Regions from separate parts of the Tindallia californiensis genome, predicted to be linked through region 3. Evidence: riboswitches for the same ligand, from Rfam matches in the RefSeq annotation. Region 3 holds a riboswitch; each other region holds the start of a gene.

Region 1 (7,964 bases), on a different contig from region 3:
CTTGGCATTAATACTACCTTGCTCATATTCATGACAGGCATATTAATGACAGCGACGGCCTATTTTGGAATTAAAGCGTTAGCGATTCTTGGTTCTATCGCTGTACCGTTGATTGCCTTATTAGGGATTTATTCCATGAATGTTGGAATCAATGAGGTTGCAGGCTTTGGAAATGTTTTTGCTGAAAATCCTGCTAACCCCCTTACGTTAACCGCAGCCTTGTCCATTGTTATTGGCAGTTTTATTAGCGGTGGTACGGCGACGCCAAATTTTACGCGATTTTCGAAAACACCCAATATAGCCGTATGGGCTACGGTGATTGCTTTTTTTATAGGGAATAGCATTATGTTTGTCTTTGGAGCTGTAGGCGGAGCCGTGACAGGAAACGCTGATATTTTTGATATCCTTATAGCCCAAGGACTGATGATTCCGGCCATTTTGGTGTTGGGGCTTAATATCTGGACCACCAATAATAATGCCTTGTATACAGCCGGACTGGGGCTTGCGAATATTACAAAAATTCAATCCAAACCAATGGTGCTTTTAGGGGGGACGGCTGGAACATTGGCAGCTATATGGTTATACAACAACTTTGTGGCTTACTTAAGTCTCCTAGGAGGAATGATACCGCCGGTAGGGGTAGTGATTATTCTTCACTATTTTATGAATAAAAAGCATTATCAAGAGGAAAGTAGTGAGTATGAAGAAGTAAATCCGGGTGCCATTGTGGCGGTTATTTTAGGATCGATGGTAGGCGTGTTTTTGAAATGGGGAATTTCACCGCTCAATGCGCTGGTAGTTTCTGCTGTTGCTTACACAGCCTACGAAATGATTATCAGGAAAAAGAATGTTTCATAAAAGGAACATGAGTAAATGAAAGAAAATCTAAGATGAAATAGGGAGGAAGGAAAAATGCTTATTAAAAACATATGCATTGAAAACGAAAAAGAAAAGAAAGATGTGCTGATTGAAGATGGAAAGTTCCTTGAAATCGGAAAAGAAATTTCTCCAAAGCCAGGAATCGAAGTGATTGATGGGGAAGGAAAACTGATGCTGCCACAATTTATTGATTCCCATGTGCATTTGGATTCGGCTTTAACAGCGGGAGATCCGAGATGGAACTTATCGGGCACTCTTTTTGAAGGAATCGCTTGCTGGTCTGAGAGAAAAGAGAAGCTTTCTAAAAAAGATGTGATGGACCGGGCGAGAAATGCGGTCCGAAAACAGGCGAAAAATGGTGTTGGGCATGTTCGGACCCATGTGGATGTTACGGACCCCAGGCTAATTGCGTTAGAAGGTCTTTTAGAATTAAAAGAAGAATTGAAAGAGGAAGTGAACATTCAGGTGGTTGCTTTTCCTCAGGAAGGGATTCAAAGTTTTCCCCAGGGAAAAGAACTGATGGAAAAATCTGTCAAAATGGGTGCCGACGTGGTGGGGGGGATTCCTCATTTTGAGTTTACTCGGGAATACGGAGTGGAAAGTGTGAATTTTCTGATGGAATTAGCCGAAAAATATGATAAATTAGTGGATGTGCACTGTGATGAAATCGATGATGAACAGTCCAGATTTATTGAAACATTAGCTACCAGAGCCTATGAATCGGGAATGATGGAACGTGTAACGGCAAGTCACACCACTTCGATGCATTCCTTTAACAATGCTTATGCTTCAAAGCTCTTTAGGATATTAGGCATGAGCAAGATTAATTTTGTTGCCAATCCCCTTGTGAATACTCATCTCCAGGGGCGATTTGACACTTATCCCAAAAGAAGAGGCGTTACACGGGTGAAAGAACTTCTGGAAGCACAGATCAATGTGTCCTTCGGGCATGATGATCTTTTTGATCCCTGGTATCCGCTGGGAGATGGAAATATGCTGGAGGTTATCCATATGGGACTTCATGTGTGCCAGATGATGGGGTATGAAGAAATTCTGAATGCTTATCAGTTGGTGACCTATAATGCGGCAAAGACCTTGCACTTAGGGAAAGACTATGGAATTGCCGAAGGGAATCCGGCCAGCTTTTTGATTTTGAACGGAGAAGATTTTTATCATGTATTAAATGAAAAAAAGGAAGTGCTTTATAATGTTACTAGAGGGAAAGTCATTGCAAAAGCAACACCTGCTGTCAAAAAAGCACTCTTTTAATAAGTAGTTGATCCAATGAACGAAAAAGCCTGACATGATTATGGTGAGGCTTTTTCTATCGGATCATTATCGCTGCTGAGATTCCTGTAGATTCGATGACGAGCATCACTAAAAATCCTGTTGATCCCTTAGGTAGGGAGAAAGCGCTAGAAATGGTATAATAGCCATAACTAGAATGAAAAAAAGGAGAGAAACGATGGCGAACATAAAGGAGGTTGCAAAAAAAGCAGGCGTATCAGTGGCGACCATCTCCAGAGTGCTTAATCATCCGGAAACCGTGGCTCCAGCAAGAAAAGCCCATGTGGAAAAGATTATGAAGGAGATGAACTATAAGCCTAATGCGTTTGCCAGAGGATTAAACTTAAATCGCTCCCGAACCATTGGTCTCTTAATACCTGGGCTAACGAATCCTTTATACCCGGAAATTGCCGAGGGGGTTGAAAAAGTAGCTCGGGAAAAAGGATATTCTGTGTTTCTATGCAATACAGAAGGAAGCTTAGAAAAAGAAACAGAACATGTAAGTCTTTTAATGGAAAAAAGGGTGGACGGATTAATTTTGGTAGCTTCAGAATTATCTGATAAAAAACTTCTGAAAATGAAGCAAGATAAGATTCAAATGGTGCACCTAGGCAGAAACCGAAGTGGTCTTGGGATACCAACGGTATATACGGATTATAAGATGGGAGGCTATATCGCAACGAAGCATCTGCTAGATATTGGATACCGACGAATTGCAATGATCCAGGGCAAAAAGGATCACCCGGTAGATGATGAAAAGATTGAAGGGTATAAAAATGCCCTTAAAGAATATGGTGTGACTCCTAACCTAGATTTAATTCTTATTGGTGGAGAAGATATTACAGGGGGGTCTATTGCCACTAATAAGTTATTAAGCAAAGAGGAAATGCCTCAGGCTATTTTTGCAGGGAATGATCTGATGGCCATTGGAGCAATGGAAGCCCTTAAACGAAAAGGAATTTCTATTCCCCATAAAGTAGCGGTGATGGGTTTTGATGATATTAAACCCACCGCTTATGTAGAACCAAAACTTACTACCGTTTCTCAGCCAGTGCATAAAATGGGATTAATGGCGGCTAGATTATTGTTTGAGAATCTTCAGGACGGAAGGAAAACAGAAGAAGCTCAGCCGGAAATTTATTTGCAACCAAAGTTGAAAATACGAAGATCCTGTGGTCAGGACGATCGTTTACAAGAAATATTCAATTAGGAGGGACGTTATGGACCTTAGAACGAAATTTATTGGTTTGAACTTAAACAACCCCTTAATCGTATCTGCAGGCCCTTTAACCGGTACTGGTGAAGGAATGGTAAAGGCTATGGAACAAGGAGCAGGTGCGGTTGTTACAAAAACCATCGTAAACGAGATTCGCCCTAATGTGAAGCCCAGGGTAATGTATAAAGAAAAAGGTCTGTACAATATTGAATTATACAGCGACTATTCTTTGGAAAAATGGGAGCAGGAAATTACTTATGCTAAGGATCGGGGAGCTGTGGTGATAGGAAGCATTTTAGGGCATTCAGCCTCTGAAATAACCTACATTGGTAAAAAAGTTGAATCCTACGGAGTGGATGCAATTGAAATGAGCCTTTTTTCACCTCATGGAGAAGGCATTGACGGGATTGTTGATTCTCCTGAAGGACTTTATGTGTTTACTAAAGCATTAACAGAAAGCGTGAATATTCCAGTGATAGTAAAACTTTCTGCCAATGTGTTAAATATCGGAAAACTGGCCAGAGAGGCTAAGCGGGGTGGTGCAGCGGCGTTAAGTGGCATCGATACGGTGAGGGCTATCCCCGGAGTAGATCTTTATACAAGAAAAGCCTTGCTGCCTACCTATGGTGGATATTCTGGGGAAGGAATACGTCCTATCGCTTTTGCGGCTTTGGCTTCGATGGTACAGGCAACTAATCTGCCTGTTTCTGGGGTCGGAGGCGTGAGTAAGGGAGAACATGTTTTGGAGTTTTCCATGCTTGGTGCCGTCACGGTTCAGTTGTGCAGTTCATTGATGATTCATGGGTACAGCCACCTGAAAACCATTCTGAAGGAACTGGAAGACCTTATGAAAAACCTGAATATTGAGAGCTTGGATGAAGTTCGGGGAAAGGCACTAGAATCCTTGTTGTCCTTTGAAGAGATTCCGAAAGAACCATTAGTAGCTTTTATAAAGGAAAAGGAAGACTGCAATCATTGTATGGGCCATTGCAAATCGGCTTGTTTGAACAGAGCTATCATACATAACGACCTTTCTTATACGGTGAATACAGAAAAATGTGCAGGTTGCGGACTGTGTGCTAGTGTCTGTCCGGAACATCGAATTTCCTTAAATTATGGGTAACATCACTTTCTACACACACAGGGGAAGGCAAGAACACAAAGGGACGGTTCGGAACAGAACAGTAAGGACGGGTTGAGTTACCTCAGGCTGAGTTGTCCCCGTCCCCACTGACATTCTGAACCGGCAATTTGAAGGCAATCATGTCATTTGACAGATGGAGCTCTTTGCGAAGCGAAAAAATCCGGAAGGAATAAGGTAGTGCTGGATGATCGACTTCGTTAAAGATAAGAAATAGCTTGTTTTCATAATCTTCCTATGATAGGATGAATAGATAAATAAATTATAAATCCTTAAGGTGCCTCTTAAAAGGAGGAGAATAGGAAAGACCGGTTATAGTCCGGCGCGGACCCGCCACTGTAAGCGAAGACGAATCCCTAAGATGCCACTGAAGAAATTTGGGAAGGCTGGGAGGAGGAAGAAACGCAAGCCAGGAGACCTGCCTTAAATGAAAACATGCGTAAAGCGACAAGGGGAAAGTAGGTAAAGAGAACTAAGATGGGAAGTCTCTTAATAATTAAGGGGCTTTTTTTAATGCCCTAAAAAAGGAGAATGAAAATGAAGAAAAAATGGCTGTCTCTGTTACTAATGATGGGAATCCTGCTTTTTATAGGGTGCGGAAAAGGAGAAGTTCAAACGGACTCCAAAGAAACAATAACGGATTATCAACCGGTGACGATCCAAAATTTTAATAGAACCTTAAGCATTACCGAAGTGCCAGAGCGAATTGTCAGTATGAATGTTCATACAACCGAAATATTATTTACCTTAGGCTTGGGAGACCGTATTGTAGGAACGGCTTTTAACAACGCTGAAATCCTGCCGGAATTCAAGGATGATTTTGACCGTATCCCTGTGTTAGCCGAAAGATATCCCTCTATGGAAGTTTTGTTAGGCGCTGAGCCGGACTTTGTATATGGGCGTGACAGTGCCTTTGGTGCAAATGGAACAGCTTCTGTGAACGAAATGGAAACCTATGGAATTCATGCCTATGCGGTAAAAGGAACCTTGGTAAATGGAGCAACCATGGATGATGTCTATGAAGACTTTCTGAACTTGGGCAGGATTTTTGATGTGGAAGAAAAAGCAATTGCTATTGTCAGTGAAATGCAACAGGAGATGAAAACGATTCAGCAACAATTGGGAGAAATAGAAGAACCGGTGAAAGTTCTTGTTTTTGATATGGGTGGAGACGCGGTATTTACGGCGGGACAATCCCTGCAAACAACCCTGATTGAAATGGCTGGTGGTAAAAATATTTTTGATGACATTGCCAATAACTGGGGAAGTGTTAATTGGGAAGAAGTCGTAGACCGCAATCCAGAAGTTATTGTGATCAATGACTATGGAGATGAAACGGCAGAAGAGAAAATCGATGAACTGCTTACTAACCCCTTTATGCAGGAGGTGGATGCTGTGAAAAACCAACGTTTTGTCATCCTGCCACTTCCCAGTGTTTTTGAGGGTCCGCGCAATGTAGATGCCCTTCGGATATTAGCTGAAGGGTTCTATCCAGAACAGTTTTAAAGGGAGCTGTCTAGATGAAAAAATCGATTTCGATGCCAAAATTATCGATATTGTTTTTGGTCTTATTGGTGGGTTCCGTTACCTTGGCTGTAGCTATTGGACCCGTCTCTATTGGGTTTCGAACCGTGTGGGAAATTGCCTTTAGTCAGTTCGCGGTGTTGGAACCATTGCTGGAAGAAGACTGGACAACAGCGCAAAAACACATTGTATGGGATATTCGGTTTCCGAGAGTTCTTCTGGCAGCCATCGTTGGTGCCGGACTGTCGCTGTCAGGAGTTACTATGCAGGCGCTTCTGAGAAATTCGTTGGCAGATCCCTATATTTTAGGCGTGTCTTCCGGAGCCTCCGTTGGCGCAACCTTAGTGATTGTATTAGGATTCTTCCGGTTTTTCGGACAAATGGCGATTTCTTTTGCTGCCTTTGCAGGAGCTCTTGCGGCGGTTCTGTTTATTTTTATGCTGGCGCAAGTAAAAGGAAAAGTATTGCCTGTTCGGCTTATCTTGTCTGGAATAGCTCTTTCGGCCATGTTAAATGCACTAACGAATATTATTATTATGACAGCACCAAGAGAAGAAGGAATCCGCAATGCGCTCTTTTGGATGATGGGAAGTTTAGGTGGTACTAAATGGTCTCATTTATGGATTCCTTTGATAGCCGTTATCGGTACCTTTCTTTTTCTTTTTTACCAATCCAGAATGCTTAATATTTTGTTAATGGGGGAAGAAACAGCTATCACTCTTGGAGTGAATACCCATCAACTTAGCAAAATGCTATTAGTGGTGACGGCCCTGACAACAGGAATTATGGTGGCAATTAGTGGTGCTATAGGGTTTGTAGGGTTAATGGTGCCTCATGTAACCCGTTTCTTAGTGGGAGCGGATCATAAAAAAGTACTTCCTTTATCGGCATTGTTAGGTGCTGTGTTTCTTATATGGGCAGATGTGCTGGCTAGAACCTTGTTTGCGCCGGAAGAAATGCCTATAGGCACCATTACGGCCTTATTTGGAGGGCCATTTTTTATCTGGCTGCTTAGAAAGAATGACTACTCCTTTGGAGGTGGCTCTAAATGATGGTTTCTGTAAAAGACCTGTCACTATCAATCGATGGATCGCCAATTATTGAAGACATTAGTTTTGCAGTAGAAAACAAAGAAATTATCGGGATCGTTGGTCCAAACGGGAGCGGAAAATCCACCTTATTAAAAACCATTTATAAAACACTGCGTCCAGATAAAGGAACTATTTTGATGGATCATCAGGATATCAGTACCTTGTCAGAAAAAGAAACCGCAAAGAAGATGGCGGTATTAAAACAGGAATCTACCATTGATTTTGATTTTACGGTTCGAGAAATGGTGGCAATGGGAAGAGCTCCGCATAAAAAAACCTTCGAAAACTATTCTCGGGCGGATTACATGATTGTCGATGAAATGATTGAAAAAGTGGGGATGAAAGCATTTTCCAACAGAAGCTTTACGACCTTGTCCGGTGGAGAAAAACAACGGGTCTTGTTTGCCAGAAGTTTAACGCAAAAGCCAGAGTTGTTAATTCTTGATGAACCGACAAATCATCTAGATATTAAATACCAAATAGAAGTCATGGAAATTATTTCAGAACTGGATATTAGTATTTTATCCGCCATTCATGACTTAAACATTGCTTCTAGCTATTGTGATAAAATCATTCTTTTGCATCAAGGAACCATTAAAAGCTTTGGAAGTCCGGAGCAGGTACTGCAGGAACATGTCATTAGGGATATTTTTCAGGTAGAAAACAAAGTAAGCAACAATCCCTTTACGGGAAGTATTCATATTTACTTTCTCGGTCTTGGATCTAAATCCAAAAGAAAAACCCCCGCTGCTTTTGCAGAAGGGGCTTTGCTTTAACTCCAGCCGATCAAGGTTGCAAATCCAATAGATAATACAGCGATTCCAGT
Region 2 (7,964 bases), on a different contig from region 3:
ATAGAAAGCTTCGCCGGAAACCAGGCTATTCTCAGGCAGTAGTTGAAGAAGGGAAAGTCCCAGCACGGATTTTCCGCTGCCTGTTTCACCTATCATTGCGGTGACGCTGCCTTTTTCGAAAGACATGGATAAATGGTTAACGGCTTTTACCAGCCCTTCTTTTGTTTGAAATGCCACCTGTAGATGGTTTACGTCAATACGGTTATTCATCAGATCTCAGCCTTTCTAAAGAAAGGGTTGATCCTTTCTTTCGGAGGTATCAAAAAAGTCTCGAAGTGCATCGCCCAACAGATTGACAGAGAAGCAAAATCCAATGATAAAAATGCCAGGAAAGTACATCAGATGAGGGTCGGTACGCATATAGGTTTTTGCATCAAAGATCATGACACCCCAGTCTGGCTGAGGTGGTTGAAGGCCTAAACCCAGATAGCTTAAAGAGGCAATCGCAATAATGGTTCGGCCGACCTGAGCGGTAAAAAGCACCATAAAAGGGCCAATAATGGTGGGCAGGATATGCCTGAAAATAATATACCCATGACCAGCACCAAGGACTCGAAGACCTTCCACAAAACTTTCTTCTCGTATTTTTAAGATTTCAGCTCGCACCACTCTAGAAAAGTCGGCCCAGGAAACAATTAAGCTGGCGATTAAGATACTCTGGAAGCCGGGTCCTAATATGCCAGCAATAGCCAGCATAAAGCTTAGAGGAGGCAAACTCTGAAAAATCTTTACAAAAATCTGAATGATTTCGTCCAGCCATTTACCAAAATAACCACCAAGAATTCCAAAAAACAAACCAATGATCATGGTGCCACTGGAAGCGACGGTGGCTAAAATCATAGAAGTTCTGCCGCCATAAATAATGCGGCTAAGCACATCCCGTCCCATGGCATCTGTACCCATCAGATGCTCCTTCGAAGGAGGTTGTAAGCGATTACTCATATCCACTTGTACCGGATCGTAAGGAGCAATCCATTCAGCGGTGATGCTCATCAGAATGAGTAAAAGGAGAAAAAGGATTCCCAAAGAATTCATCCATTTTCCAAAGGTGTTTTGCTTCATCCTTGATCACCACCAAGGCGAATTCGTGGATCAATGAGGATATAGGAAAGATCAATCAACAGGTTAAAAAGGACATAAACTACACCAGTAAAAAGGACATAGGCCTGAATCACAGGATAGTCCATGCTCATAATCCCTTCTATGGCATAACGGCCAACACCGGGAATGGCAAAAATGGTTTCTACAATGGCGGATCCACCGAGGATACTACCAAAATAGTTGCCAATAATGGTTATGACAGGAAGTAGAGAATTTCGTAAAGCATGCCGGTAAAGCACAAAAGCTTTGGTTAGTCCTTTGGCATGGGCATTTAAGATATAATTTTTATGCAACACTTCCAGTAAGGTTGCCCGATTGACACGCATAATCACCCCACTGGTTCCGAAAGCTAGTACCAAGGAAGGAATGATCAAGTGGGAAAATGTCCCATAGCCACTGGTAGGCAGCCAACGCAGATGAACAGAAAAGAACATCATGAGCAGAATGGCGGCCAAAAATCCGGGGGTTGAAATGAGAAGCAGGCTGAAGAGCCTGCCTATATGGTCAAACCAGCTATGTTGATAGACGGCCATGAGAACCGCCAAAGGAATCGAAAGAAAGATGACCAGGAGAAGGGCTGAAATGGACAAGGCCAAGGTTTTAGGCAGTCGATCCCGGAATTCTTCAGCAATGGGGATGTTCGTCATAAAAGAGGTACCAAGATCTCCCTGAAGAATCCCCCCGATCCATTGCTGGTATTGTTTGCCTAATGACTGGTCAAGGCCCAGTTCTATTCTTTTTACGTCAATTTCCTCCTGAGTAGGGGTACTCACTCCGTCGGCACTTAAAGCCTCCCGGGCCGGGTCACCTAAAGCGACCACGCCCAGCAGGAAGGCAATTACCGAAACTCCGATTAAAACCGGCAGGGCCAATACTATTTTTTTCAAAGCATAAGGAAGGGCATAGGTCATGGCTATCTCCAGGAAATGCCGGGTAAATCCACTCCATAAACGGTAGCTTCATAATTTTTAAGGGATTTATGATGCGGTGCCAAGGTTACATCATGAAACATCGGCAGGGTGGAAATATCTTCGGCAGAAATGGTTTGTAATTCATTAACGGCTTCTTTGATGAGATCCAGCTCTGTTTCAACAGCTAGCTGAGCCAGCAATTCATCTACACGTTCATTGGAAAAACCCAAACTATAAGCAATATTGGTACTTCCTTCACTGTGCATAAATCGGTTAAAAATGGTCATTGGGTTTAGATCTGGCAATCCTTGAATATGCAAAGAGATATCAAAGTCTCCCTGTGACTGACGCTCTCGAAAAGCGGCACCATCCATGATGCTGATGCTGGAAGGCAAGCCAAGTTCCGATAAGACGGATTGCAGGTATTCCGCCTGTTCTTTATAAGGGTACCGGTCTAAGGCCCAGGAAGGAACAATAATTTCAAGTTCCGGTGTTTGATCACCAAGGACTTCTGTGACCAAGGTCTTGGCTTTTTCTGGATCATAGACTGGAGAAATGGGTTTAGCAAAGGGAGAAGCGGCGTTGAGAATGTTGACGGTAGGTTCTGGATAACCGTTATAAAACTCTTGCACCAGCAGTTCTCGGTCAATGGCTAAACTAAGGGCTTTTTTCATCTTCGGATCATTAAAAGGAAACCGTGTTCCATTACAAGACAAGTAATGAGAAATGGTTGATGGCTGGTAAGAAAGGGCAAAACGATCATCGTCCAATAACTGTTTGGTTAATTCTGGTGTTAAAGCGCCCAAATCTAAAACGCCCATGATTTCTTCGGCTTTTAAGGCAGCAAATCGAGTCTGTGGATCTGGAATAATTCGAATTTGAATATTTTTCACCTGAGCTTTTTCGCCATAATAATCTTCGTTGGCTTCCAGCTTTACATATTGGTTCCTTTCATGTTCCACCAGCCTGAAAGGACCTGTTCCCTGAGCAATCGTCGTAAAATCCGTTGTTTCGTCAAAGGAATCCGGACTATACATGGCACTGCCAAAATTAGCCATATTATAAGGAAGCAAGGCAAAAGGTTCTGAGAAAATCATTTTCACCTGATGGTCCTCTATTTTTTCGATGGATTCAAAATGGGGATATACAGCATCGAAATGGAAGGTGTAGAAGGAGGAACTTTTTCCATGCATGTTTGAATAGCGATCATAATTGGCAATGACCGCATCCGCGTCAAAAGAATGACCGTCATGAAAAGTGACACCTTCCTTTAGGTGAAAAATCCATTCCGTAGCATCTTCGTTGCGTTCCCAATGGGTTGCCAGCTTAGGAGCTGGTTGCTGATCGGGTCCGATGGCTACCAGAGGTTCCCATACGGATAAAATGGAGCTCATGTAAAAAGCATCCTCCGGACCTGGGGCGACATCTCTTGGACCAGCCAACACAACCTCTTTTTCATAGAGATCCTTTTCAACTTCCTGAGTGAGTTCAACTTCCTGTGAGGTATCCGAATCAGCATCCGTTGATCCGCCATGGCATCCGGCTAAGAGTAAAAAGCTCATAAGCCCGAGAAACATCACGGTCCATAATATTTCTTTTCTTTGTTTCATCATGGTACATTCCCTTCTTTCGTCTTTTTTTCTCTTTTTAAGAGTGGAGATGGAGGATGCTACTACATGCTAAGGGCATCAAAAAAGCCCCTTAGCATGGCTACTAAGAGACTTTCTCATCTTAAGTCTTCCTAAAAAAAACGCAAAGGTTCTGCGTCGTCTTTTTCAAGGCAGGTCTCCTGGCTCGCGCATCATTCTCCTCCCAGTCTTCCCAGATTTCTCCAGTGACACTTTAGGGATTCGTCTTCGCTTACAGTGGTGAGTCCGCACTGGTTTTTCACCAGTTTTCCTATTCTCCCTTGTATCCTGTTGAGGATAAGGGCACCTGAAAAGATGATAATAGTGTACCCTTTATGAAAGATCCTGTCAACGGGATGGAACTGGCGGCCAGGTATTTAAGCGGATGCTTACAGCTTAAATACCCACATGGCGGTATCCATTTTGGCGGCCATATCAGATAAGACCTCTGTGGCACTGGAAATTTCTTCCATAGAAGCGGTTTGTTCTTCGACGGAAGCAGAAGCTTCTTCTGTTCCCGCTGCATTTTCTTCTGAAATAGCCGATAGATTTTCCATAATCTGAACCAGATGATCTTTGTTGGTTTCGATGGTATTGCTAGAGGCTGTCAGTTTCTCTACCAGGATACCGGCTTTTTCTACGGCATCGGCAATGTTAGAAAACTGTGTTTCGGTTTCGTCTTTACTAACTCTTTCGATACTCAGTGCTTCATTGATTTCACCCATTGCCTGCACGGCTGTCTGGGATTTTTCTTTAAGTTCTTCAATGATGCCTTTGATTTCGCCAGTAAAGGTGTTTGACTCTTCCGCCAGTTTTCGGATTTCTTCAGCAACCACCGCAAATCCTCGACCCTGCTCACCGGCTCTGGCGGCTTCGATGGCAGCGTTTAGTGCCAGTAAATTGGTCTGATCGGCAATGGCCTGAATCATGCTGCTGGCATTATCGATTTTATCGGCACTGGCCTGGTTGCTTTGAACGGCTTCGCTCATGACGCCTATCAACTGACCGCTTCGATCCATGGTGGCGGACAGCTTATCCATTACGTCGATGCCTTTATCCTTTTGTTGTTGGATTTCTTCGGTAATATTTTTAACGGAAAGCACATATTCCTTATTTTGGGTGAGGGAATTTTCCATTTCAGTTACATTCTGTACAGCCGTTTCCACATTTTGCGCCTGATCTGTTGCACCTTTGGCGATTTCTTCAATGGTTTTTGCCACTTCCTGGGAAGCGGTGGAAGACTGTTGGCTGGTAGCTGTCAATTCCTCTGCTGAAGTAGCCAATTGTTGGGAATGACCTTTGATGTCTTTTACCAACTTTGCAAAATTTTCCTGCAGGGTGATCAAGGAGCGGGTCATATCGCCAATCTCATCTGTTCGGTTCTGAAAGGAATCATTTGCATGAGCTTGATTTTCTGTTAGATCATACTGAGCTAGTCGGTCCATTGCTTGAGAAATATGTTTAATAGGAGCTACGGTTTTTTGTGCAATGCCGACAGACAGCAGGATGACAAGTAGCATTCCCAGACCGCCAATAAGCATATACTGATTCCGAAGACTAATTAGTGGCTGGTAGACCTCGTCTTCATCAAGAACAACCCCCAAAACCCAGCCAGTAGAAGCTACCTTTTGATGAAAAAGAATTTTATTCATGCCGCCTTCCCGGTAATGCTGGACACCTCTTTCTTTTTCTACGGCTTCCTGATAGATGGTGTCAAAAAAAGAATGATCATTAAAATTGGTGTTGATTAATTCCTCAGAAGGATGGGTTAGAACCGTTCCATCTTGGGAAACGAGAAAACCATAACCAGATTCGCCTATCTCTACTTCAGCAATGGTTTGGGTTAATGTATCTAAATAAATATCACTGACAGCGGCACCGGTAAACTGTTGGTTGCTATCATAAAAGGGTGCTGTGGCAGAAACCATATATTGATCGGTATTCAAATCTTGATATACTTCTGTAACGCTTGGTTTACCTGTTTGCTTTGCTTCCATATACCAAAGCCTGTGGGTCATGTCATAGTCCTCCGGTGGAACCCAGCCACTACCGGTAATAAAGGTGCCATCCACAAAACCCAGGTAGTAATGCACCATGTCCTCATCAAAACCTGTAGGTTTTAAGTAATCGGACTCCAGAGTCTCTTCCAATAATCTGTCCATGATAAAAGGATCTTCTACGATTCCGGCTAAAGTAGCTACAGAAGCTACCTTTTGTCCGAGCCAGGCTTCAATATACTGTACCAGAGACTCTGCCTCAGCTTCTCCATCGGCATAAACACCTTCTTCTAAAATATTTCGTGCATTAAAATAACCAATCATAGAAGTAGCAGCAATCATTACAGCAAACGCAATTAAAAGGACCGCTGTTAATTTACCTTTAAACTTCATTATGATGCCTCCTGTCTGTCTTCACTGTATTAGAATGGATGGATGAAAAAGTTCACCTCTTTTCTTGCTTATTTGTTGGAGATACACTCCAATTTCTTATCATAGCAAATAGGGACAGAAGCGTCAATAAAAAAAGGCACTAAGAGTTCCGGATATAGGAACTTTTAGTACCTTTTTTTAAGGATAACGTAATTTTGGCGGATGCTGGATAAAATTGCAGGGGTCCTTTATCGATCATTTTTTTCTCGGTTCACGTGAAAGATCCATGGGTTGACAAGAGGTGGGAGAGAGGATTGTGAGACACCTTATTCCTGTTCCTCGGATTCTTCGTTGGGCTGAGTATAGGTCGCCACAATAGCTTCCAACAGGTTTTCTTCCAGCACTTCTTCTAATGCAGTGGAAACAGTATCAATCAAAGCTGGATCGCTGTCTTTTGAGGCGGCCAGCCATGCAATAGTGTTCATAACCGGCGGCCCAAGGTTAATTTCCTGATCAAATCCTTTGTGATTCCAAATCCAGAGTCCTTCCCATTCAGGAATCAACCAGGCTTGACCTCTATCATTGTAAAGCATCTCAGCGTTAGCCTTGGTATCGGGTGATCCACATACATTCGTAAAACCATTAGCGAACAGAAATTCTTCGAAGGTGGTCCCTTGCTGCACCATCACATTTTCCAAGGATTTTGCACTTTCCAGCGTATGAGAAACACCATCCGTTGAAAGAAACGAAATATCGTAATCAATGATTTCGCTGATCCATACAAAATGCTCTTCTCTTTCATCGATTCTGCCTAAAGGTAGAATGAAAAGATTTTTCCCTTCGCTGACGCTTTCCTGGGCTCTTGACCAAGGTTGGAATTCTACCAGAAAATCCATTTCTGCTTTTTTGCCACTTCTCTGGCTAAATCAACAAGGATCCCGCTATTCGTCGCTTCGATGCAAAAAGGTGGCAGATCGGCTGTGATCAGATGGAAGGTAGGCCGATGGTGCTTGGGAAGCTTTTTATCCGATACTTTTTCTGGAGAGGGCTCATGCTGAGCATTGTTACACCCTAGGAAAAGGATAACCATAACACTGAGAAAAACTATCATAAAAGCACTTTTTCGTAACATTTAAGACACCTCCTGGTTATTAGGATGGTTGTTGTTTAGGAAGGAGAATAGCAAATAAAACTCCCTGATCAGGCTCACTGCTGAAATGGAGCTCTCCGTTTAGTTTGTGATGCACCAGATTATAAACAATGCTTAAACCCAAGCCACTGCCTCCTCCTTTTCGGTCGGTGGTATAAAACATATCGAATATTTTAGGCTGATCTTCTTCCTTTACTCCCTGACCATTATCTTGATAAAGGATGGTGACATCGTCTTTATCTGCTTTAAGTTCAATGGTAATGATTCCGTTTGTTGTATCTCCAAAACCGTGTTTAATAGAGTTCATAATAAGGTTTGAAATGATTTGTGATAAAGCACCGGGATAGGTATTGATACTAATTTCTTTTTCTCCAATCAGATCGATTCGATGATTGCCATTCTTATATTCATGTTTGAGGCTTTTAATAATCATTTCGAAATAAGGATAAAGGCTGACCGAATCCAATTGATCAACCTTTTGATCAATGGACACTTGCTTAAAACTTTGAACCAAGTCAGCACTTCTATTAAGATTATTCTCTAAGATTTCCAAGCTTTCTTCCATTTCAACAAAATAATTTTTTAAGTCTCCTTTGGTCATGGTGGAATCCTTTAGAGACTGAAGCATATCCTGATGAATGGAATTGATATAAGAAAGAGAGGATAAAGAGACTCCAAGGGGAGTGTTGATTTCGTGAGCAACCCCACCAACAATTTCTCCAAGAGAAGCCATTTTATCCATTTGAATAATATGATTGGTAGCGGCTTGGAGTTCCTGGGTTCTTTTTTCAACCCTTTCTTCTAG
Region 3 (7,964 bases):
TTTTTGGTATCAGTCGGCAGCAAAAGATTCAAAAACTTTCCAAAGGGATGCAGCGTCAAGTAGCCTTTTGGCTGTCCTTATCAGTAATGCCAGACATTATGATTTTAGATGAACCTCTGGATGGTTTGGATTCGGTGATGCGTCAAAAGGTAAAAAACTTGCTGGTGCAGGACGTGGCGGAGCGGGAAATGACCATTATTATTTCTTCTCACAATCTGAGGGAAATGGAAGATTTTTGTGATCATGTCGGGATTTTGCATCAGGGAAAACTGCTATTGGAAAAAGACTTGGATGAACTTAAAAAAGACATTCATAAAATTCAGATAGCCTTTAAGGAAACGCCGCCGGAAGAGATGTTTCAGAAAATGAATATCCTTCATACAGAGAAACGGGGCAGTGTTCACCTGATGATTATCCGAGGAGTGAAGGAAAAGCTGATAGAAGAATTCAAAGCCTTTCAGCCGGTCATTGTGGATATCCTTCCATTAACCCTGGAAGAAATATTTATTTACGAAATGGGGGATCACGCCTATGAAGTGGATCAAGTCATTTTTGCATAAGGGTGTTATAGAAACTAATCTAAAACGCTTTGTGTGGGTAGGTGGCACTTATTTTATCCTGTTGATGTTGCTTTTGCCACTGCGGGTACTGATGACCCTGCCATCCATGGAAAACTACTATTTTAGTGATCAGATCTTTACAAGGATATATGCCTTTCAGGGCGAACCCTTTCAAATGTTTTTAATCCTTACCGTACCCTTGGTAACGGCGATTGTCATGTTTCAGTACCTTCAACAAAAATCGCCAACCGATTTTTTTCACAGCATTCCGCTGCCGAGAAAAACCTTGTTTTGGAGTAATCTTACCAGTGGGGTGTTGTTATGGTCGCTTCCTATTCTGGCAACCGGTGGGATCAGTTTTCTGATCCGAAGCTTTACGGAACTTCATCTTTATCTGGAGTCAGCAATGATCTGGCAGTGGATGGGCACCAGTTTGCTGATGAATGCGGTCATCTACTGTGCCTCCATTACGGTGGGCATGTTCTCCGGCGTCATTTTAGCGCAGGGAATCTTTACCTACATTCTCTTGCTGCTACCGGCAGGTATGTTGGTATTGATTGCGTACAATCTGAACAGTCTGTTGCATGGCTTTAGTGGAGACTTTTTAATGAGAGAAGATTATTTGCTGTTTTCGCCGGTGATCCGTACCTTTGGACTGTATGCGGATCTGCTTAGCCGGTCAGAAGTACAGGGATACCTGGTGGCATGCGTCATTCTCATTGCTCTTTCCAGAGTCTTGTACCAATACCGGAGAATGGAAAGATGCCGGCAAACCGTTGTTTTTAACGGAATTAATATGATTTTTCTGATGGGAATTACTTTTTGTGTCATGTTGACAGGCGGCTTATATGTTCAATTAGCCAGTCGTCATAACGGAATCTGGGTGTTTGTGGCCTACCTTCTTTTTGCCCTGTTGGGACATTTTATTGCCTTAGCCGTTCTCAACAAAAGCTTTCGGGTCTTTAACCGAAAAAGTGCTAAAAGTTTTGGGATTTACTTGTTGGTGGTAGGAGCAATCCTAATGGGAATTGTAACGGATATTACAGGTTATGAACAGCGTGTTCCGGATCCGGAGAAGGTGGAAGCCGCCTATTTTGACTGGGGTTTCTGGAGATATCATCATAAATGGGATGATTTGGACGAGGAAGGGATGGATTATCTTTACCGACATCCAGAAAGCATTGAAAAAATCATTGCCCTTCATGAAGCGATTGTGCAACAAAAAGAAGGAAGGTTTTTGCGGCATCCTTCCTATAACGGAGATTTCCGAGGCATATCCTTGGTGTATCACTTAGAAAATGGAAATCGTCAAATCCGAGAATATACGGTGCCTTACGAAGACTTTGAAAGCTATTTCCGTCCTATCCGTGAATTAGCGGAAGATAAAAAGATGGAATATCCGGTGCTGAGACTGGAAGCGGAAGACGTGTCTCATATTGAGTTTCGTTCCTATGAATTGGATAAACGAAAAATCCTGCAGCAGGAAGAAGCAAGAGAAGTACTGAAGATTATTCAACAAGAAATTGAAGAAGCGGATTACGATGTTTTATATGGTGAAAGCAGTCATCGACATCAGGGATCTCTTCGTGTCCGGCTGACAGATGGAAAAAGTAAGGCGATGGCTCCTTATTATGGCGGAGAAATCTATGTAGCCCGTCATCCGGAGTTTGAAACCTTAGAAAGATGGTTAAAAGATCAGGGCTATTATGAAGATGTTACCGTAGTGCCGGAGGATATTTATCAAGTATCGGTTCAGATGGTGCAAAATGAAGAAGAATGGGAACTGATGGATAGAAATGGTTTTATGGAAGTAGGGAATGGCATTATCACCAAAGAGAAGGAAGAGATTAAAGAAAGCTTAACCCGCTATGATCCTTTCTGGCGGCGGGATGACCATTTTCCGGTGTATGTGGTCGGTTTCTTTGACGAATTTGATAACCAGCTATTTATGGGAACCTTTGAATCAGGGAATTTACCAGAATTTATTTACCTTCAATAAAGCAATAAAGTAAAAGAGCTAAAAAAATCCTGAAGATCAGGATTCAATCATGATCTTCAGGATCTCGACATCTGTTTCTTTCATTCCAATTTTGGCCATCCGGCAAACACTGCGGATGGTCTCTTCAATATCTTCCTTTAAAAGACCGTCACCGGCTTCAAAATACTGATCTTTTTCTGCTAAGCGGAAGGACAGGATAGCCGCATCCACAGAAGAAGCGATTTTAGCGGCACAGGAAGCTTTTGCACCATCGCAGACAATGCCGGAGGTATTTGCCAAGGTGTTGGCAATGGATCTGGCAATGACAGGAAAAGATGCCTGATGTAAATAGGCAATAGCCGCTGTGGCACCACAAGAAGCACTGACCGCACCACAAAAAGCAGATAATTTGCCAATGCCGGTTTTGATATGAATAGAGATCAGATTACTGAGTGCCAGGGCTCGATACAGAGTTTCTTCCGGTACTTCCAGGTATTCAGCAAAAACAATGACGGGTAAAGAGACGGTTAGCCCTTGATTTCCACTACCGGAATTAATGACCACTGGCTTGGAACATCCACTCATTCGAGCATCCGAACCGGAAGCGGCATAGGCTTTTGCTTTGTTATCCACCGCATCTCCATAAAGTTCCAACAGGGTTTTGCCCACATTGGCACCATAAGGATTGGCAAGACCATCTTCGGCAATGGCTCGGTTCATAGTGACCTGATCCTCCAAGACGGGCTTTAGTTTTTCCGCATCTACCTGACGGATATAATCATAGATCCCTTGAATGCTTAAAAAACTTCGATCCACCTGTTGGTTTTGAGTGGCATTGACATCTATCGTAGATTCCTGTGGAAGAACCTGTTGGTTTTTAGTGATTTCAATAATACCGGTGTGACAGTCCTTTAAGGTAACACTGGCTTCTTCCTGTCCAGTACGAAGGAGAACTTTAATGTAGAGTCCTTCCACCCCTTCGGCCAGCTCCACCTGGCATATCTTCTTTTCCAGCTTCTCTTTTGTTTCCTGAATATGCTCATCCGTAACCAAAGTCAATACTTCCAGCTTTCGTGACGCTTCTCCCCCAACAGCTCCAAGAATGGCACTGGTTTCAATGCCTTTCATACCCGGTGTCATCGGTACGGTGACGCCTTTTACATTTTTAATGACGTTTCCACTGCATTCAACAATCATAGACTCCGGCATCTGTCCTAACACTTCCCGGGCTTTGGCGGCGGCATAGGCAATAGCAATTGGTTCCGTACAGCCTAATGCCGGTACCAGTTCTTCTTCTAATACCTGAATATATAAATCCTTCAATGGAAAACCCTCCTTTTCTCGTTCATCCTCTATTCTTATATAATTTTTGTAAGCTGTCAACAAATATTACCGAAACTGGTGGGAAATCCTTGAAAAAAGGGAAAAAAGAGGAAAAATGGAAAACAAGAATAGTGCTTGATTGCCCATTTTGAATATGATATGATACTTTTGTAACAAGACAATTTAATAACATTTGATGGTGTCTGTTTGATTACGAGAACAGATTAAAAGGGAAGATGGGTGAAAAGCCCACGCGGTCCCGCCACTGTAATGCAGAGCTATTAGTCATATCCACTGTTGAAACACAACAATGGGAAGGAGACTGATGTGCGATGAAGCTGAGCCAGGAGACCTGCCATGAAATGCTCCATATTTCTCACGGGAGATGAGAAGGAGAATAGGAAGCATCCGAAAAACCTTGTTTTTCTGGTTGTTCTTAACTGATGACTAATGATAACAATAGTTCAATAAACACTTCTCCCGGAATCTGGAGGAGTTTTTTTATGTCTGCGTTTCTGGAAAGAAAGTGGAAGGCCTGTCTCTGCAGAGTGCAGAAAGCAAGGAAATAAAAAGGGAAAGAGAAGCATAAAATAAAAAGTGTCAAAAGAAGCAGAAGGGAGGAAGGAAAGATGAAAATTTATACGCGGGGTGGCGATCAGGGAGAAACCAGTTTATGGGATGGTCAGCGAGTAACCAAAGACGAGTGTCGGGTGGAATGTTATGGAACCGTCGATGAGCTGAGCAGTTTTCTGGGCGTGGCTCGGGCCACTGTAAAAGATCAGGAAGTCAAAGAAATCTTAAAAGAAATTCAACAAGCATTGTTTATCCTAGGTGGTGAACTGGCAACCCGAAATCCGGAAAAAATGAGGGATACCATAACAGAGGAACAGGTGAAAAAACAAGAAGAGCTGATTGACCGTTATATGGGCCAGTTAGAAAAACCCTTAACCTTTGTAGTGCCTGGAGAAACCCTTTCCTCGGCACATCTTCACGTTGCCAGAACCGTATGCCGCCGTCTTGAGCGACGAATTATCTGGTTAATGCGGGAAGAAGAGATTAATGACTGTTTGCTGCGGTATGTGAATCGACTGTCGGATACCCTGTTTGCATTGGCAGTGAAAGAAGAAGGCTGTTAAAGGGCTTAGTAGCCGATAATGGATTTGCTGGATGGTAAAGGATTAGGTGGGGAGGTTGAGTTCGTTGGCAGAAAGAATAACATCATTAGAAAAATTGACTCATCGGGAGGCCAAATTGTTACAGCTGATACGGGAAACCCAGCATGGAGAAATGCGACTGATTATTCAGGATGGTCATGCCATTCGCATCGAAGACTGGAAAAAATCCATGAAACTATGAATGGTCGGAACGCCGGAGATTTGGAAAAGGATAATCGGGCCGATCTCTGGTGTTCTTTAGCTTGCCTTAAGACAAAGAAAGAAGGGTGAGGTTGTTGAGTGTGATGGAAATCGTTGCTAATCCCTTTCTTTTGATTGGGATATGTGTACTGGCAGGTCATTTGATGGGTCAAATAGAAGTGAAAGAAGTAAAGTTAGGTAGTTCAGCCGTGCTATTTGCGGGGATACTGATCAGTTATCCACTCATCAGCTATCTGAAAATAGCAGCGGTTCAATTGGTTCCAGAAAACGGGCAACTGATACCAGGTTCGCTGTTTCATTTAAGCTTGATGATTTTTATTGCTTCCGTTGGCTTAATGGCAGCAAAACATATTCGGCTGGTGATTCGCCAATATGGATATCAATTTTTACTATTGGCGTTAGCCATCACAACAGCCGGGGCATCCGCCAGCTATTTTTTTATGAATTTTATGTATCCAACCTTGAGAACGGCCATTCTTGGTACGTATGTAGGAGCGTTGACCAGTTCGCCTGGCTTAGCAACGGCCCTTGAAATAACAGGAGTTGAAGGTGGTGGAGAGCAATCCATGGTTGGCCTTGGTTACTCTATTGCCTATATCCCCGGTATTATGGCGGCGGTTATCTTTGTGCAACTAATTTATCGAAATCATAAGAGAAGCAGAAAAAATGACATAAACCAGGAAAGAACAGAAGCAAAAATGAGCAAGGAAGAGAGCGAGAGCATTGAAAAAGGTCAGAGAGCTGAAGGATGTTTTTGTATAGCATCTTTTTCCTTCGTTTGCGTGACCGGCATCATCCTTGGAAATATTTCTTTTTATATGGGATCATTTTTGGGTACCTTTTCCTTAGGGACGACGGGTGGTGTTTTAATAAGTGCTTTGCTGCTGGGCGACAAGAAAAAATTGGGTCCTTTTATTTTCCTGATGGAAGATAGCCAACTGGGGGTTTTGCGTGACACCTCTTTAAACTTGTTTTTAGCTATCGTAGGGCTTAATTATGGGTATCAGGCACTGCACATGCTGAAGGAGGTCGGAGTTTCCTTATTATGGGTGGGAACTATGACGGCCGTAGTCAGTATATTGGTCGGATATCTGGTAGGAAAGCATTTATTAAAGCTTCCTACGGTTTATCTTGTAGGAGGAATTTGTGGTGGAATGACCAGTACACCGGGACTTGCTGCTTCCATTGATGCGTTTGAAAGCGATGAAGTAACCGTGGGCTACGGAGCGGCTTACCCCTTTGCACTATTGCTGATGATTCTATATACCAATATTTTATATCGATAAAAGAACGGAGGCTTAGCGATGAACATTCATGAATATCAGGCAAAATCCATCTTAAAGAAATACAACATAGCTGTACCCCGTGGATTTGCGGTTCACACAGCAGAAGAGGCGGAAGAATCAGGCTGGAACATTCAAACGGATATGGCCGTTGTGAAAGCACAAATTCATGCTGGCGGTAGGGGAAAGGCTGGCGGAGTGAAAGTGGTAAACAGCCTTAAAGAGGTGAAACAAGCAGCGGAATCCTTATTGGGAAAAAAGCTGGTCACTCATCAGACCGGACCGGAAGGCCGAGAAGTAAAAACCCTGTTGATTGAAGAAGGCTGCGATATCCTAAAAGAATATTATGTAGCTGTAACCTTGGATCGGGAAGCATCCCAGGTAATGATCATTGCTTCTGAAGAAGGAGGAACGGATATTGAAGCCGTAGCCGCTGAAACTCCGGAACGGATTCACCGTGAACTCATTGATCCGGCTATAGGTCTAGCGGATTTTCAGGCCCGGCGGTTATGTGATGCTATCAAAATCCCTTTGGAGCAGGTTTCGGAAGCTTTGTCTATCTTAAAAAATCTTTATCGGTGCTATATAGAAGAAGATTGCTCCATGGCTGAAATAAATCCTCTGGTCACGACAAAAGACGGTGGCATGATGGCCTTAGATGCAAAGTTAAGCTTTGACGAAAACGCTCTTTTTCGTCAGCCCCATCTATTGTCCTTCCGGGATCAGAATGAAGAAGATGAAAAAGAAACCAAAGCAGCGGCGTACGATCTTTCCTATATTTCGCTGGACGGCAATATTGGATGCATGGTGAATGGCGCCGGCCTGGCCATGGCGACCATGGATATCATCAAATACTATGGCGGGGATCCGGCAAATTTTCTGGATGTAGGTGGTAGTGCTACGGAGGAAAAAGTCACCGAAGCTTTTAAGATTATCTTATCAGACTCCAAGGTGGAGGGCATTTTTGTCAATATTTTTGGAGGCATTATGCGCTGCGATATTATTGCAGAAGGAGTTATGAATGCCATCAAAGAAATAAACCTTCAGGTACCTTTGGTGATTCGGCTGGAAGGGACTAATGTTAAGGAAGGAAGAAAACTCCTGGAAGCATCGACTCTTTCCATTCATACGGTGATGAATATGGACGAAGGCGCAAAAAAAATCGTGGAACTGGTAAAGAAAAAAGGAGGTGCGGTTCAATGAGCATCTGGGTAAATGAAACATCAAGAATCCTTATTCAGGGCATTACCGGAAAAACAGCCCAGTATCATGCCCAGCTGATGCAGGAATATGGCAGCACCATCGTGGCCGGAGTCAGTCCTGGGAAAGAAGGTCAGGCACTGTTGGGAATACCTGTGTTTCATACGGTGCGAAAAGCGGTGGAAAGAACCAGTGCCAATGTGAGCGTGATCTACGTACCGGCTCCCTATGCCGCCGATGCCAT
Region 4 (7,964 bases), on a different contig from region 3:
ATATTTTATGTGGAACACAAAGGGGAAGGATTTTTGATGGAGGTCGATATGGGATCGACTTTAAGGGAAATGATGGAGAAAGTTTCAGAAAAAATGGATTTGCCTCATCGGTATGCCCTTCAGATAGGAGGAGATTTGGGAGGATTTATTTCACATAAGGAACTGGATCTTGTAATTGACGATGCATCTTTTCAAAAAGCGGGACTGTTGCTAGGCTCCGGTGTGGCAGAAGTCATTTCCGAGGAATCGGAAGCGAAAAAAACACTTAGGAGTGCTCTGAGGAACAATCATAAAAACTCCTGCGGACGATGTTCGGTTTGTCGTGAAGGAATTAAACGCTTAGGTGACTTATTAGAAACAGAAAATCAAAATGAAAACCCTCAAAACAGAGAAAAAATATCGTATCTAGGAAATTCCATCCGGCATTCAGCACTGTGCGGTTATGGGAAAACAGCTATCAATTTGATCGTAACAGCGGCAGATAATCATTCTTTTGATTACTCTTTTGGAAAAGAATAGGGGGAAAGTAGGTATGGAAACAATAAAACTGACCATTAATCAGAAGGAAATAACCGCAAATCAGGAGGAATCTATTTTAGAAATATGTCAAAACCATCAAATAGCAATTCCGACCTTATGCCACCATCCAGATCTGAGAAACGAAGGGAATTGTCGATTGTGCGTGGTAGAGGTTGACGGGGAAGAAAACTTAACCGCATCCTGTAATCGAAAAGCCTGTGATGGAATGGTGATTGAAACAGAAAGTGAAAAAGTGATAAACTCTAGGAGAGCTACTTTAGAATTATTAATTGCCAACCATCCTAACGACTGCCTGACCTGCGATCGAACTTCTGGTGAGTGTCAGTTGCAGGATTTATGCTATCAGTATGATATTTCTCGGGGAGAACAACTATTAAAAACCATAGAGCAGAAAAAAGCCTTGGATTTATCCAGCCCTTCCATCGAAAGAGATCTGAACAAATGTATTGTATGCGGAAAATGCCTTCGTGTTTGTGGGGAAACTCAGGATATTGGTATTTATCACTATCAGGAGAGGGGTTTCGATACCCTTGTCTCCACAAAAGAAAATCAGCCCTTAGCTGAAACCAAATGCATCAACTGTGGCCAATGCGTGAAAGTTTGCCCCGTAGGTGCGTTGGTGGAAAAACAGGAAATTCGGAAGGTGATGCAAGCCATAGTTGATCCGGAAGTTCATGTAGTGGTGCAGACAGCGCCGGCTGTTAAACACACCTTGGGGGAATCCTTTGGAATGAAACCGGGGACGGATATATCGGGAAAACTGAATGCAGCCCTGAAAAAATTAGGTGTCAATCAAGTCTTTAGCACAGATTTTGCAGCCGATGTTACTATTATGGAAGAGGGAACTGAATTTATTCAGCGAGTAAAAAATGGTGGGAAATTACCGATGTTTACCTCTTGTTCTCCCGGTTGGATCCGTTATGTGGAAACGGAATATCCGCAGTTTACAGAGAATCTTTCTACCTGCAAGTCACCGCAGCAAATGATGGGAGCGCTTTCAAAATCTTACTATGCCAGCTTGAAAGGCATAGATCCTAAAAAAATATTTATGGTATCGGTGATGCCCTGTACCGCAAAAAAATATGAAGCGCAACGGGAAGAGATGGTAGTGAAAGGGATACAGGATGTGGATGCGGTGTTAACAACCCGGGAACTGGCCAGATGGATTAAGTTAGAAAAAATAGATTTCAAAAAACTAGCCGATGCACCTTATGATGACTTTCTTGGTGAACACACCAGTGCCGGCCGTCTTTTTGGAACGACAGGTGGTGTGATGGAAGCTGCTTTGAGAACCGTAGCTTGGACCTTGACAGAGGGAGCTTTTGACCGCCTTGACTATGAAGCTGTCCGGGGTCTGGAAAATGCCAAAGAAGCGTCCCTGGAAATAGCTGGTATGGAAGTAAAGGTAGCTGTTGTTCATGGAACGGCCGCTGCGAAAAAACTGTTAGAAAAAATTGAATCTGGCGAAAAAGCCTATCATTTTGTAGAGGTGATGGGATGTCCGGGTGGCTGTATCAATGGTGGTGGAGCGCCCTTAAAAGACTCTATGGCAATGATAAAAGATCGGATGGAAGGCATGTATCAGATGGATAAAAATGCTGCGATTAGGCGGTCTCATGAAAACCCACTGATAATGCAAATATATAAAAACTATTTAGGTGAACCAGGTGGGCACAAAGCTCATGAATTGCTGCATACACATTGAAGGTAGATCGGAAGAAATTGATTTTGGGGCCTGTTTTCTGAAAAAGGAAAAGAAGGAGTGGGACAATGTCGACGATAACAGAACGAAGAACGGAAACAGCTTCGCTAGCTAAAACAGCTGTATTACTTGCTTTAACCCTTATGTTTCAAATTGGACTTGCGTCCTTTGCTCAACCGGTGGTAGGCCCTTTGGTTAATATGACACTAATGCTTTCGGTATTACTGGTAAGTCCTGGAGCAGCCATCACGATTGGATGCATCACACCTTTAGCCGCTTACCTGCTAGGGATTATGCCCTTATTTCCTTTATTGCCGGTGGTGATGTGTGGAAATATAACGCTGGTGTTGCTTTTTCAGGGGCTTTACCCCCAACATCAGTGGCTGGCCGTGCTGTCTGCCAGTGTTGGAAAGTTTTTTATGATGGCTGTATTGATTCGATTAATGGCCTTTACCTTTTTTTCTGGTATTCCAACGCCTTTGATTGCCGCTTTTTCCATGCCTCAGTTTTATACAGCAATGATTGGTGGAGGTATGGCATTAGTGGTTTATCGATACCTGCCTCAAAATATCAAAAGCTGAAAAAAGCAACTGAGCGCCTGCTACCCATGGGTAGCGGGCTTTTCTTGCAGGTAAGGAAATAACCAGGTATCAATGATAACAGATGTAAAGCGTCGTTTGTAAAGCGTCGTTGCTTCTGATAGAATTGCAAGAATTGTGGTAAAATATAATGAATAAGTTTTTCTGGAAGATACGCTGTACCGGAGGTGTTTTAATGCCGATTGTTTCTGACGTAAAAACAACTTGCAAAAAATGCTATTCCTGTGTCCGGGGATGTCCTGTGAATGCCATACGTTTTGAGGGGGATCAGGCGGAGTTAATGAAAGAAGAATGTGTTCAGTGTGGATTTTGTGTCAATGTCTGTTCTCAGAAAAATAAAGTCATTCGATCAGACAGGAGTGCCGTTGAAAAATCTTTGAGAAACCGAAGAAATATTACCATTGCCATTTTAGCACCATCTATCGTAGCTGCTTTTGAAGAAGAACCGAATCGATTGGTGGGAGCGTTAAAAAAATTGGGCTTTGATCAAGTTTATGAAGTGGCACAGGGTGCGTCAATGGTAGCAAGGGAATATGCGAAACTCTATCGGGAGCCCATCTCAAAACCGATGCTCACCTCGCCCTGTCCGGTTATTGTCAATATGGTGGAACGCCATTATCCATCATTGATTCATCATTTAGCGCCTATTGTTTCTCCGATGATTGCGGTGGCCGATTACATTAAGAAACAACAAAAAGTAAGTTCAGATATTGTCTTTTTTGGGCCTTGTGTTGCGAAAAAAACAGAAATTGATAAAGAATACGCCCAAAATACGGTAGACTATGTCCTCTTGTTTTCGGAATTGAAAGCGATGTTTGATGAAAATGAGATAGATCCGGGAAAAGTAAGGCCGGCTGCTTTTAATCACTTTTACGAAGAATGTCGTGGGCAGGTTTTTCCTGTGGCAGGAGGGTTGTTAAAGGCGGCTGAAATCAGCACGGATATACTGAATAATAAAATCACGGTGGTAGAAGGCAAAAAAGAGGTGCTGGAAACTTTTCGGGCTATTGAGGAAGGTAAGTTGGAACCAATGCTGATTGATATTCTTTACTGCAAAGGATGTATTGATGGGCCGGACTTTTTTCACGATAACAGCTCTCTTCAATACCGGAAAAGAAAAGTCATCGAATTTGCGAATGAAAGCATCGCCAAAAGAGCCGGCGATCCGGAGAGACCGGTAAAAAAGAATAAAGTTCAAATTTCCAGAAGGGTGTATTACAAAACCCTTCAGCAACAACGAACAATCCCAAGTGAAGAAGAAATACGAGACATACTGGCAAAAAGCCAGAAGTATAGCAAAGAAGATGAGTTGAATTGTGAAGCTTGTGGTTATGAAACCTGTCGTGAAAAAGCGATTGCTGTCTATCGGGGAATCGCAGAACTGCAGATGTGTTTGCCTTATTTGTTAGGCCAAAAGGAAAACGAAGTGTATTACTATAAAAAAAGAGTGGAAAACTTTATGGAAAGCGTTAAGGAGATTGACGATCGGATCATAGGGCATTCGGATGCGATCAGAGCCATTAAAAATTTTATTGTCAATGCGTCAAAAACAAATTCCAATGTCTTGCTGTTAGGAGAAAGTGGAACGGGAAAAACCTATATTGCCAATAACATTCACCTTTGTGGGGAACGACGCAATGAAGCCTTTGTTCATATTAACTGCAGTGCGATTCCAAAAGAGTTGATTGAAGCGGAACTCTTCGGTTATGAGGAAGGTGCCTTTACAGGAGCCAGAAAAGGTGGCAGCACGGGTAAATTTCAGCAGGCAGACCGAGGAACTATTTTTCTCGACGAAATTGCTGATATGAGTCCTGCCATGCAAGCCAAACTATTGCAGGTTATTCAGGATAAAGAAGTACAACGGGTAGGTGGGCAGCAGACCATTCCTTTGGATGTCAAAATTATTACGGCAACGAACAAAGATTTGCAGGAAGAAATCAAGAAAGGAAATTTTCGGGAGGATCTATACCATCGCATCAATGTCCTGACTTTTACGGTGCCTTCTTTAAGAGAAAGACCGGAGGATATTCCTTTGTTAGTAGAGTATCTGATGGATAAGCTGACGAAAAAGTACCAATTACCGCTTAAAACCGTTAGCAAAGAAGCGATGAAAGTTTTATGCGAATATAAATGGCCTGGCAACGTTCGGGAACTGGAAAATTTATTGGAAAGGCTGCTCAATATGGTGGAGGGGAGTCAGATCAGAGAGAAACATGTGCCGCTGCACTTATGGAAAAATGAAAATATTAATCCTTTGGCCAATGAAGTGCAGCCTCTGGAAAATTTGTTGGAAAAAGTAGAAAAGGAAACCATTCTCAATGCTTTGAAGAGCACTAATAATAATCGAACAAAAGCAGCCAATCTATTGAGGGTATCACGATCTAATTTCTATGAAAAACTTAGGAAATATGGAATCGATTAATCAGCCTAAGACCGTCCTGGGATCTGTCGCCTCGGGCACATCTTTCGAAAACAAAGAAACTGGCAAAAGGCTGGCTTGACGGTGGGTCCGCTTCATGATAAGATGGGAACAACTAAATAATACTTGTATGGTGACCATTTTTTCAAATGGTTGAAAAGGGAAGAGAGGTGTAATTCCTCCGCGGTCCCGCCACTGTAATGCTGAGTCTCTGTAATTACCACTGTTGTCACAGGCAATGGGAAGGATACAGAAGACGGAGAAGCAGAGCCAGGAGACCTGCCATGTAAGACTCCGAAGTTCCTACGGGAGATAGGAAGGGGATAAGTGATATGTGAAACAAACAAGCCGTTTTGTCTTGTTTGTGATGGTGAAATTAATTACTTAAATCTCTTCAGTGGGACTGGAGAGATTTTTTATGTTCAATATATTAGGCTCAAGAGTAAGGAAAGAAGTTATGTATCAATGTGACTAAACAGCGGATGGGTGCGTTATCTGATCAATTTTTTCGAGAAATCAAAAAAATTGGTTGAATAATGCTTTTTGTCGTGCTATAATCAAAAACAGTACAACGGCGTACGAACATAATAAGCGATGAAGCTTGTAGTTTCCTTTTTTCGTTACAAAGGGAGGACTGCGAGCTTTTTTAGTGTAGGGGGCGTCGTTATGCAGGATGAAAAGCAAAGAATGGTACAGGAATATGTGCCTGGCAAACAAGTGACATTAGCTCATTTAATTGCAAATCCAAGAGAAGATGTATGTCAGAAACTGGGTTTAGTGGAAAGTGAGACAGGTGCCGTGGGAATTCTGACCATTACACCGAGCGAGGGGGCGATCATTGCTGGTGATGTAGCTACCAAAGCGTCTGATGTACGCATAGGGTTTTTAGATCGATTTAGCGGATCTCTAGTGTTAGTGGGCGATGTAGGAAGCGTGGAAGAAGCGATTCAGGAGGTACTTCACATGTTGGGGCAAGTACTTCACTTCACAACCACCGTCATGACTCGCTCATGAAAAAATCAATGATACTGGTTGGAACTCAGGGATCAGGTAAAACCACTTTAATTCAACGACTTTCCAATGACGAAATGGTGTATCGAAAAACCCAAGCCGTAGAATATCACCCGAAAATTATCGACACTCCAGGTGAATACCTGGAAAATCCACGATATTATCATGCCATTGTTACCTTATCTTTTGATGCGAAAATAGTCGCTTTTGTGCATGATAGTACCTCCAGAGACAACTACTTTCCGCCACAGTTTGCCAGCATGTTTAATCAATCAGTAGTGGGAATTATCACCAAGACGGATCATTCGGAAGCAGATGTAGTTCGCTCTGAAGGTTGGCTGAGAAAAGCAGGAGTAACCACTGTTTATCAGGTAAGTGCCTATTCCGGTGCAGGGATAGGGCAGGTTGCCGAGATCCTTTAAAAACAATCACCCAACAAATCGGAGGTTAATATGAGTAAGAGGATAGTCATTGCTGACGATGAACCGATTACAAGAATGGATGTAGCAGAAATGCTGCAAGAAGCAGGCTACGATGTGGTAGGCAAAGCTTCGGATGGATTTGATGCTGTGGAAATATGTAAAAAGCAAAGACCGGATCTGGCAATTCTGGATGTGAAAATGCCTCTTCTGGATGGGATTACTGCGGCAAAAAAAATAACGCAGGAAAATTTAGCAGGAGCTGTATTGTTATTGACTGCTTACAGCAGCGAATCCTTCATAGAAAAGGCAAAGCAGGCGGGAGTCTTGTCCTATGTTGTAAAGCCAGTGACAAAAGAATCGCTCTTGCCGGCGGCAGAAATTGCGATGCATAGAGGAAGAGAAATTGAAGACATTAAGAAAGCTCATGAAAAGACGGCCAGACGTTTGGAAGCAAGAGTATTGGTGGATCGGGCAAAAAGTGCCTTAATGTCACAAAATGAGATGTCAGAAGAAGCCGCCTATAATTATATTCGAAAAATGAGCATGGACAAACGTTGCAGCATGCAAGAAATAGCAAGTACTATTTTAATGAGCATAGAAGGATGAATATGAAACTAAGACAATTATGTGAAACCCATACCTGTTTAAATGAAAACGATATCATACAACTGGAAAAAGTAGCGGAACAATTGCAACTGATGGCCGACTTGTCTGGTGGAGACATCTTTATCGATGTAATGACCAGGGAAGCCGGGGTGGCAGTGGTGGTGGCGGAAGCGAAACCAAGTCAGGGAAAATCCAACTACCAGAGGTCGGTAGTAGGTGAACTGGCATACCGACATCATGAACCGGCAGCGATCCGAACATTGGAAATAGGCATGCCCACCAGAGATTTAAGAGCGATCACACAAGAAGAACAACGGGTAAGACAACATGTGGTACCTATCTTTAATGAAGCAAAGGAGACCATTGGCTGCTTAATTATGGAAAATGACATTTCTCAGGCTGAAAAAGAAAATGCTCAGATGAAAATGTTGACGGAAACCACGGAACAGCTAACGGAGACCTTGGTGGACACCTTACAGGAAGATATTTTACTACAGCCTTATCTGAACGATGGAATTGTTGTCTTTAATGGCAAAGGCATTTCACAGAAAATGAACCCGGTGGCAACACGGATGTACCGCTATTTAGGGTATCAGGAAGAACTGGTAGGTATTCCTTTTGATAATCTGGCTCTGGATGGAAGTCGGTTTAAGGAGTTGGCGGAG

The links. Region 3 has a riboswitch for cobalamin ahead of BLV55_RS09565 (cob(I)yrinic acid a,c-diamide adenosyltransferase). Riboswitches for the same ligand answer to the same signal wherever they lie in the genome.
Region 1: it holds a riboswitch for cobalamin, as region 3 does, so the genes downstream of both, BLV55_RS13745 (ABC transporter substrate-binding protein) here and BLV55_RS09565 (cob(I)yrinic acid a,c-diamide adenosyltransferase) in region 3, are expected to answer to the same signal.
Region 2: it holds a riboswitch for cobalamin, as region 3 does, so the genes downstream of both, BLV55_RS12980 (ABC transporter substrate-binding protein) here and BLV55_RS09565 (cob(I)yrinic acid a,c-diamide adenosyltransferase) in region 3, are expected to answer to the same signal.
Region 4: it holds a riboswitch for cobalamin, as region 3 does, so the genes downstream of both, eutS (ethanolamine utilization microcompartment protein EutS) here and BLV55_RS09565 (cob(I)yrinic acid a,c-diamide adenosyltransferase) in region 3, are expected to answer to the same signal.

The regions. Positions count from the first base shown of each region.
Region 1 covers NZ_FNPV01000012.1:6,771-14,734, reverse strand. Annotated here, with positions in the region: gene codB (cytosine permease) at 1-858, shown strand, start outside; gene codA (cytosine deaminase) at 913-2,148, shown strand; gene BLV55_RS13755 (LacI family DNA-binding transcriptional regulator) at 2,345-3,376, shown strand; gene BLV55_RS13750 (4Fe-4S binding protein) at 3,387-4,505, shown strand; cobalamin riboswitch at 4,782-4,963, shown strand; gene BLV55_RS13745 (ABC transporter substrate-binding protein) at 5,061-6,029, shown strand; gene BLV55_RS13740 (FecCD family ABC transporter permease) at 6,044-7,099, shown strand; gene BLV55_RS13735 (ABC transporter ATP-binding protein) at 7,096-7,914, shown strand; gene BLV55_RS13730 (YfcC family protein) at 7,911-7,964, opposite strand, start outside.
Region 2 covers NZ_FNPV01000010.1:85,879-93,842, forward strand. Annotated here, with positions in the region: gene BLV55_RS12965 (ABC transporter ATP-binding protein) at 1-210, opposite strand, end outside; gene BLV55_RS12970 (ABC transporter permease) at 226-1,062, opposite strand; gene BLV55_RS12975 (ABC transporter permease) at 1,059-2,012, opposite strand; gene BLV55_RS12980 (ABC transporter substrate-binding protein) at 2,015-3,625, opposite strand; cobalamin riboswitch at 3,775-3,966, opposite strand; gene BLV55_RS12985 (methyl-accepting chemotaxis protein) at 4,030-6,030, opposite strand; gene BLV55_RS12990 (type 2 periplasmic-binding domain-containing protein) at 6,336-6,905, opposite strand; gene BLV55_RS12995 (hypothetical protein) at 6,890-7,141, opposite strand; gene BLV55_RS13000 (sensor histidine kinase) at 7,161-7,964, opposite strand, start outside.
Region 3 covers NZ_FNPV01000006.1:110,421-118,384, reverse strand. Annotated here, with positions in the region: gene BLV55_RS09580 (ABC transporter ATP-binding protein) at 1-560, shown strand, start outside; gene BLV55_RS09575 (DUF6449 domain-containing protein) at 532-2,559, shown strand; gene BLV55_RS09570 (L-cysteine desulfidase family protein) at 2,596-3,861, opposite strand; cobalamin riboswitch at 4,042-4,235, shown strand; gene BLV55_RS09565 (cob(I)yrinic acid a,c-diamide adenosyltransferase) at 4,491-4,997, shown strand; gene BLV55_RS09560 (DUF2292 domain-containing protein) at 5,062-5,217, shown strand; gene BLV55_RS09555 (aspartate-alanine antiporter-like transporter) at 5,321-6,523, shown strand; gene sucC (ADP-forming succinate--CoA ligase subunit beta) at 6,542-7,723, shown strand; gene sucD (succinate--CoA ligase subunit alpha) at 7,720-7,964, shown strand, end outside.
Region 4 covers NZ_FNPV01000003.1:395,252-403,215, reverse strand. Annotated here, with positions in the region: gene BLV55_RS05880 (NADH-ubiquinone oxidoreductase-F iron-sulfur binding region domain-containing protein) at 1-519, shown strand, start outside; gene BLV55_RS05875 (NADH-dependent [FeFe] hydrogenase, group A6) at 533-2,245, shown strand; gene BLV55_RS05870 (ECF transporter S component) at 2,311-2,823, shown strand; gene BLV55_RS05865 (sigma 54-interacting transcriptional regulator) at 3,017-5,263, shown strand; cobalamin riboswitch at 5,375-5,561, shown strand; gene eutS (ethanolamine utilization microcompartment protein EutS) at 5,927-6,274, shown strand; gene BLV55_RS05855 (EutP/PduV family microcompartment system protein) at 6,271-6,693, shown strand; gene BLV55_RS05850 (ANTAR domain-containing response regulator) at 6,724-7,299, shown strand; gene BLV55_RS05845 (sensor histidine kinase) at 7,302-7,964, shown strand, end outside.